Regions from separate parts of the Brevibacillus sp. WF146 genome, predicted to be linked through region 1. Evidence: riboswitches for the same ligand, from Rfam matches in the RefSeq annotation. Region 1 holds a riboswitch; the other holds the start of a gene.
What was found. Region 1 has a riboswitch for S-adenosylmethionine ahead of A6764_RS04490 (2,3-diketo-5-methylthiopentyl-1-phosphate enolase). Riboswitches for the same ligand answer to the same signal wherever they lie in the genome.
Positions count from the first base shown of each region.

Region 2: linked by a shared signal. The riboswitch ahead of A6764_RS08630 (homoserine dehydrogenase) and the one ahead of A6764_RS04490 (2,3-diketo-5-methylthiopentyl-1-phosphate enolase) in region 1 are both predicted to bind S-adenosylmethionine.

Region 1 covers NZ_CP109943.1:934,374-938,552, reverse strand. Annotated here, with positions in the region: gene A6764_RS04500 (RNA polymerase sigma factor) at 1-488, opposite strand, end outside; gene A6764_RS04495 (hypothetical protein) at 622-1,419, shown strand; SAM riboswitch class I at 1,587-1,703, shown strand; gene A6764_RS04490 (2,3-diketo-5-methylthiopentyl-1-phosphate enolase) at 1,880-3,094, shown strand; gene A6764_RS04485 (2-hydroxy-3-keto-5-methylthiopentenyl-1-phosphate phosphatase) at 3,091-3,768, shown strand; gene A6764_RS04480 (methylthioribulose 1-phosphate dehydratase) at 3,765-4,179, shown strand, end outside.
Region 2 covers NZ_CP109943.1:1,751,642-1,755,820, reverse strand. Annotated here, with positions in the region: gene A6764_RS08635 (glycerol-3-phosphate responsive antiterminator) at 1-101, opposite strand, end outside; gene A6764_RS08630 (homoserine dehydrogenase) at 188-1,480, opposite strand; SAM riboswitch class I at 1,570-1,679, opposite strand; SAM riboswitch class I at 1,766-1,873, opposite strand; partial or broken gene A6764_RS22375 (hypothetical protein) at 2,064-2,132, opposite strand; gene A6764_RS08620 (VOC family protein) at 2,619-2,972, shown strand; gene A6764_RS08615 (saccharopine dehydrogenase family protein) at 3,377-4,179, shown strand, end outside.

The sequences.
Region 1 (4,179 bases):
TCCCTCCACATTCTGCGTAGTGTTTGCCGCCCGCGAAACAATGAGCGCTTTACGTCCGCCGCGTCGATGCCCAGCACCTCGGCGATTTCCGCGTAGCTGAGCTGTCCGCAATGCAGCAGGATCACCTGTTTTTGCTTCTCCGGCAGCCGGTCCAGGCACGTCCGCAGCGATGACCACGCCTCTTGGCTCAGCAGCGCCCGCACCGGGTCCGCCGCCGCCCCGTCCGGCTGTTCCGGGATCGTCTCCACCAATCGCCACGGACGCTTCTTCCGCCTCCGATGCCAGTCCACAAACGTGTGGTAGGCCGCCTTGAACAGCCAGGGGCGCACCTTTTCCCCCCGGTAGGCATCCAGGTATTGATACGCCCGGAAAAAGGTCTCCTGCGTCAGGTCTTCCGCCTGCACCCGGTCACCGGTCAATCGGCAGAGGTAGCGGTATATGTCGTTGACGTACAAGCGGTACACGTCTTCCAGTCCGACCTTTTCCACGGATTCACACCCTTTCACTCCTATCCACGCACATGGCGGGAAAAAGTTCCACCGCGCCGCAGCATTTTTTCAAAAGATTGAGGTTTATGGTAAAATAAGGGGTATTATAACACGGTGTCCAAGGAGCGATTTGATGGGTTATGGCATCGACCTGCTGGAGCACGTGCGGGCATTGGAGCAAAAAATTATACGGGAAGGACTGGACAACCCGCTGGAGTATATCCATTTCCGGTTTGCGAACAATAGCTTTCGCTACTGGAACACGCCGCCCGACCTGCACGTCTTTGCCGAGACCGGCTGCGACGGCATTCATTACGGCTTTCTGACCGATTTCGGCCGCATCACAGACCTGACAGAGGCGCCCATTGTCTGCGTCAGCCCGACGGACGACCCATCCTTGCGCATTATCGCACGCAATCTGGAAGATTTTTTCCGCCTGGTTGTGACGATCGAATCCGCAGGCGACCTTGGCAGTCTGGTGTCCGTCCGCACCCCACAGCAATGGGAACGGTATTGGGCCAATCTCGCAGAAAGTCGGCATGAGGAGTCAACAGACACGCAGTTACGAAACTACTTTCAGCGTCGCCAGACCGTTTTGCATCACATGCGGACAGACCTGGGCCTTGAACCGATTCCCGGCGTCATGCGGTATCTGAACGACCTGGAGAGCGAGCGCCGGTCCGCAGGCTGGATTCCGACCATCGACGGGTTGGGAGTCGTGCCAATTGACGGAAAGCCCGCTGCTGATTACGTGTTCCCGTTTGCCGGCACCAGCAGGGATCACATACCGCTGGACGACATACGCGCCTATCTGGCCGCCGCTCCGCCTGCACACCGATGCGCGTTTGTACGCGATGCCATCTTCTGGTGGGGGGTGGACGAAACGTCCGAACTGTGGCCGCTTCTCCAAAACGTGCACGTACAGCGCTGAACCGGCGCAAAGGCCGCGCTCAATACGGCCGGACGAACCCAGGCCGCGCACCCTGCCGGCTTTTCAACAGCGCCGCACATTTCCCCCAATCAAGGGTTGACTCCCTGAGAGGAACGTCATATCATGGGGGTATCTACCAAGCAAAACCGCATAGCGAACGATTCACACTCTTATCGCGAGCTGGCTGAGGGACTGGCCCTATGATGCCCGGCAACCGGCGCTTTCCAGGCAGGGAGGCGTAACGGTGCTAAATCCTGCGGAAATGTTTTTCCGAGAGATGAGAGGAGACGCTGACTGAACGACAACCGCCTCCCCTCCTCCATGGGGAGGTTTTTTGTTGGAACACAGCGGCCCCGTCGGCTCGCCCGCGGCACCTCCCCGGGGCAGCGCGGGCAATCGCCGGGACAGCGTGAAGGACCCGGCGGCCGGGAGGGCACAACAAAGGAGGATCATCCCATCCATGAACGAACAACGCATCCTCGTCACCTATCTGACACAAGCGAAAGACCTGCGAAAAAAAGCAGAGGGGATCGCCGTCGGGATGACCGTCGGCACCTGGACCGACCTGCCTGCCGCCAAACAGGCGGAACTGAAACCGTACCTGGGCGAAGCGGTGGACACCCAACCGCTGGAGACGCGGGAAAACGGGGAAACGCGCGGCCTGATCACCGTAAGCTATCCGGTGCGCAACTTTACCGCCGACATCCCGTCGCTGTTGACCGGCATCTTCGGCAAGCTCTCCATGGACGGCAAGATCAAGCTGATCGACGTGCAGTTCCCGGAAGCGTTCCTCAACGGCTTTCCCGGCCCCCGCTTCGGCATCGACGGCCTTCGCGAACGGCTCGGCGTGCATGACCGCCCGCTCCTGATGAGCATTTTCAAGTCCTGCCTGGGAATGCCGTTTGACGATCTGAAAGCCCAGTTCCGCGCCCAGGCGCTGGGCGGCGTGGACCTGGTCAAGGACGACGAAATCTTTTTCGCCGATGACCGCGCCCCGTTTCTGGAGCGGATCAAGGCGTTCAAGCAGATTGCCGCGGAAACGGAAGCACAGACCGGCAAACCCGTCCTCTATGCGGCCAATCTGACCGGTCCGGTGCACGAGTTGAACGAGCGGGCCAAGCGGGCGGTGGAGGCCGGCGCCGACTGCCTGCTGTTCAACGTGCTGGCGTTCGGCTTCGACGCTCTGCACCGCCTGGCAGCCGATCCGGACGTCAGCGTGCCGATCATGGCCCATCCGGCGCTGGCGGGCGCGTTCTACCCGTCGCCCGACTACGGCATCGCCACGCCGCTGCTCTTGGGCAAACTGATGCGGATCGCCGGCGCCGACCTGGTGCTCTTCCCGTCGCCGTACGGCAGCGTGGCCCTGGACAAAGCGGAAGCCCTGCGCCTGGCGGAGCATCTGACCGCTCCCCTGCACGGCATGCGGCGCGCCTTCCCGGTCCCGTCCGCGGGCATTCACCCCGGCCTGGTGCCGCAACTGTACGAAGATTTTGGACAGGATCAGGTGGTCAACGCCGGCGGCGGCATTCACGGCCATCCCGGCGGGGCGACGGCGGGCGGACGCGCGTTTGTGGCCGCCATCGAAGCGGTCGTCGCCGGACGCTCGCTCGCCGACGCGGCAGCCGAGTCGCCGGAACTGGCGGCAGCCCTGGAGAAATGGGGGAGCGGACGATGACCAGATCACTCGTGCTGTTCTGCGACTTTGACGGCACCATTACGGAAAAGGACAACATCGTCGCCATCATGCGCCGCTTTGCTCCCCCGGAGTGGGAGGCGCTGACGGAAAAGATCCTTTCCCAGCAGGTGAGCGTCCGCGAAGGCGTGGGCCAGCTGTTTCAGCTCCTCCCCTCCTCGCTCAGGCAGGAGATTGTCGACTTCATCGTGGGCGAAGCAGTGATCCGCCCCGGCTTTGCCGAATTCGTCCGCTTTTGCCGGGACGAAGGCATCGAGCTTTTGATCACCAGCGGCGGCATCGACTTTTTCGTGGAGCCGATCCTCGCCCCGTTTGAGCTGAACGTGCCCATCTACTGCAACGGCAGCGATTTCAGCGGCGAGCGCATCACCATCACCTGGCCGCACCGCTGCGACGAACACTGCGACAACGACTGCGGCATGTGCAAAACGACGATCATCCGGCGATACGATCCGGACCGCCACTTCCGCGTGGTCATCGGCGATTCCGTCACCGATCTGGCGGGTGCCAAGATTGCCGATTTCGTCATCGCCCGTTCGCTGCTCGCGCAAAAATGCGCTGAACTGGGCCTGCCGCATCGGACGTTTGCCACCTTCCACGACGTCATCGCCATTTTGCAGGATTTACGAACCCAACAGGAGGTCGGCTCACCATGACAGTCACACTGGAACAACGCGCAGACGCGTTTCGCCGGCTGGACGAAGCGAAGCTGACGTTTGCCCGCCGCGACTGGTTTCCCGGTACCAGCGGCAATCTCTCGATCAAGCTCTCCGACGATCCGCTGCAGTTTGCCGTGACGGCCAGCGGAAAAGACAAGACCAAGCTCTCCCCGGAAGACTACCTGGTGGTCGACGGGGAGTCCCGCCCGGTCGAACCGACAGCGCTCAAGCCCTCGGCGGAAACGCTGATCCACGCCGTGGTCTACAAGCGCATTCCGCAGGCGGGCGCCTGCTTCCACGTGCATACGGTGTGGAACAACCTCGTGTCCGAACTCTACTTCGGGCAGCGCGCCTTTTCCATTCAGGGGCAGGAACTGATCAAGGGACTGGGCATCTGGGAGGAAAACG
Region 2 (4,179 bases), 820 kb from region 1:
CTCTCCAGCAGAATGATCGTGTCGTACCGGCTTTCCAGGACGCGCTCAAACTCCTTCATGTGGCGAATGGCCGGCAGAATGGTTTGCGAACCCAGCATGATGTGTCCTCATCCCCTTGAAGAAGAAGTGCTCCGCTTCTATCATGCCAAAAAATCCCGGCGAATGCGATGGGGAGTTGGACGCTTGTTTACCAACCCACAGTCCCTTCGACGGCACCACGATCGTCGGCCGCCTCCAGCACGGGGTACAGCCGCGCCTGCAGGCCGAAGTCCCGTCCCAAGAGCTCCGCGTGCTCCTCCCTGAGTCCGGCGGCGAGCAAGCCCACGCGCAGGACGCTGCCCGGATCGTACTGGACGGTCAGCCTGCGGACGGCGACTCCCGCCCGTTCGAGGAACAGCAGCACCTGCTCCGGCGTCACGCGGGCCGCTGTCCCTTCCAGAAAACAGAAGTCGAGGCCGGATGAGAGCCGGCTGGACGGGACCGCCGTCGGCCGTTCCCGCCAGGCGGGATGAGGCGTAAACGGCTGGGTCAGCAAGAAGGCCAGATCCTCCACGACCGCGCTGGCTGTCGGCAGTTCGCCCGCCCCTTTGCCGGTGAACAAAAGGTCGCCGACGAGGCTGCCCTCCACCTGGACGGCATTGTACGCATCCCGGATGCGCGCCAGCGGATGCCCCAGCGGCACCAGCGTCGGCCGCACGGACAGGTGCAGACCGCCGTCTTCCCGGCGCGCTTGCGCCAGCAGTTTGATCCGGTACCCCAGCTCTTTCGCCAGCCGGATGTGGCCCTGCGAGAGGTCGGCAATCCCCTGCCGCTCGATGGCGGAGAGGGGCAGCGACTCGCCGAACACGAGCTGCGCCAGAATGTACAGCTTGTACAGGGCGTCCCAGCCTTCCACGTCGGAGCGCGGATCGGCCTCCGCATAGCCCAGCTCCTGCGCCTGCTTCAACACGTCCGCGTAGGGCAGCTGCGCCTCCTCCATCTGCGACAGGATGAAGTTGGTCGTTCCGTTGAGGATGCCGCGCACCTCCGTAATGTCGTTGGTCCTGAGGAACTGGCGCAGCACGCCGAGGATGGGAATCCCCCCGGCGACGCTGGCTTCGTAGGCGAGATGGACGCCGTGCCGGTTGGCCAGTTCCACCAGCTCCGCGCCGCGCTTGGCCAGCAGTTCCTTGTTGGCCGTCACCACATGGCAGCCCTTTTGGATCAGCGCCCGCACGTAGTCGTAGGTCGGCTCCACGCCGCCCATCACTTCCACGACGATGTCCACGTCGCTTTCCAGAACGTCGGCAAACCGCGTCGTCAACAGCGACGGCTCCACCTGCACGGCCCGCTGCTTCCGCGTGTCGCGCACCAGCGCCTTGACGATTTCGATGCGCCTGCCCAGCCGGGCCGACAGCTTCTCCTGCTGCGCGCGGATCGTCTTGACCACCCCGCCGCCTACCGTTCCCAATCCCAACAAGCCCACTTTTACCACGCTCATGTTTCTCCCACCCCGTTTTTGTCTTGTACAACACGAAAAAACCTTCTTCCGATTCGAAGAAGGCTTGTGTGCATTGCGCCCGAGCCTCCTTCTCATCTCTCAAGACACGCGTGTCTTGCAGGAATTGGCACCTTGTCACATACCGCGTGACGGTTGCCGGGCTTCATCGGGCCAGTCCCTCCACCTCTCTGGATAAGAAAGAAGTCCTATGAAGTTCAGGAACAGAAGAACGAAAAAGCCTTCTCCGACAAGAAGAAGGCCTGCATCCGTATCAAACGAACCCGCTTCTTATCTGTCAAGACCTCTGTCTTGCAGGAATTGGCACCTGGTCACGCACCTCGTGACGGTTGCCGGGCTTCATCGGGCCAGTCCCTCCGCCGCTCTGGATAAGAACAGTGTTTACCTGTTGGGTATCATTGTAAAGAATGCCAGGTTGTTCGTCAACAAGAATCTGGCAGACGGCGCCGCGTGCGGCACGCGCGAACGTCACAGCAGCATTCGAGATAGGCGTAACGTGCGGCGATTTCTCCCGTGCCAGCCGGCAAATGTCCGACGTGATCCGCGTTCCCCATCCTCTGTTTTGGTGGGCTGGCGAAGTGCCGATATTGCCGATCTCCACATAGCGCTCGTGAAAAATGTGAAACCCGGCCATCGACATGAGGTCGCCGGCAGGGGAAAACAAGCCGATATGAGGCGTTTCCGTCAGTTCTTCCTTTCGAAAGCTCACATACATGGAAGGTGAACGCGTGGAAAGGCAAGCCTTTCAGATAGGTTCCTACCAGACAAATCTCTTCGTTGTGTGTCTGCGCAAGCGCGATGCATCTGTCCGCCCGCACAAAGAGGTTGCTGTACAGGATGTACACTTCTTCCAAACACAAACGCTCCTGCAGGGCGGAAAGTTCCTGCCCTGTGATCGAACGGATCATGTCGTCTCCTCCGTGAAAAAGGGGGTTTCTTTGTTTCCTCTCTTTATTCTACTTTTTTGCGCGGCCGCAGGCACGTTTTCTTCTGGTTCGCTTCTTCAAGGGTCAGGTGGGTTAAGGTGGTTCCTATTTTCTTTATACGCAAAGAAAGAGGGGTTTCCCTTGGCGGCAGGGAATTGGATATGATTCCCTCTATTACGAAAGGAGTGCTCCTCATGGCACGTGTCGTCCTGTTCGAATTAAGCAGCCAAAACCCCGAGCGAGCCGTTCAGTTTTATTCCACCGTCTTCGGCTGGAACATCGCGGAGCCGCGGTGGGATTACTACGCGGTGACAACCGGCTCCGATGACCGTCCGGGCATCAACGGCGGCATTGACTTGGGGCCGCCTGACTATCCGCACGGCACCCGCATCATCATCGAGGTGGATTCGATCGAGGAGGCGATCGCCAAATCGGTGGAAAACGGGGCCAACATCGTCCGGGAACCAATGGATTTCGATGATTTTCACCTGGCCTATCTGGTCGATCCGACAGGGCTCGGATTCGGCTTGATTCAATACAAGTCCTGACCGGCGGCGCCGCCTCTCTAGTTCCCGGAGACCGGACCTTTCCTTTTGGGGTCCGGATTTTTTCTCCCCTGCCGAGCGCATGGGACGTCCGGGCAGATGAATACACATGTACTATCCCCGCGCGACACGGCTTGCTCGAACTTTTTCGTCCATGACTGGAAAAGGAGGTGACAGCACCCATGCGGTATCGCTGCCTTCCCCCTAAGCCCCCTCGCTTTTCCCCCCGTGTACACGAATGACCACTCGAACACAAGGAGGTTGTTCTCATGAACCTGCGCCCTCGGGAGCCGATTGACATGACTGCCCAAGTGTCGGTGCACCCCGCCGATATCGATCTTCATCTGCAAAAATGGCTGTTTCGAATGCGAAGATAGACCGTTGCCCACATACGGAAGGAGGACTCTATGCGAGTCGCAATAGTAGGTGTTGGCGGCGTTGGACAAGTGAGCGCCTGCGAAATCGTGAAGTCGCGTTACTTGGAAAAACTGGTGCTGGCCGACATTTCCATCGGTCCGGCGGAAGAACTGGCCGCCGAACTGCGCCGGGAAACCGACGTGGAGATTCAGGTGAAGCGGGTGGACGCCCGCGACGTGTCGAGCGTCCAGGCCATTCTGGGCGACATCGACGTACTGCTGCACATCGGTTTGCCCGAAAACAACTTCGAAGTGATGAAAGCGTGCTTGAACACGAAAACGCATTACATTGATACCGCCTCCAGCGGGCCGCAGTGGCTCCGCAAACAGTTGGCCTGGAACGACGCGTTCAAAGCGGCCGGCCTCTTGGGCATCATGGGCTTGGGGTGCGACCCCGGCTTTTCCAACATCGCGGCCCGGTACGCCGTCGATCAGTTGGACGAAGTGGATGCCATTCTGATCCGCGACGGCGACAATTCCGTCGTCGACTACGACGGTTTCTGCTCCTACTTCAGCCCGCAGACCGCCATCCAGGAGTGTCTCGCCAAGCCTAACTACTGGACCGCGGACAAAGGGGAACAGTATTTCCCGACGCCGTTCGCCAACAAGGAGGAGTTTGAATTCCCCGAACCGATCGGCTGGCTCGACTGCTACAACGTCGAGCACGAGGAGGCCACCACCCTGGGCGAAACCATCGGCCGGGCCAAGGGATGCAGGTACGTGGACTTCAAGTACGCCCTGCACCCCGACTTCGTCAATACGCTGCAGGTATTGAGCTACCTGGGGCTGGACAG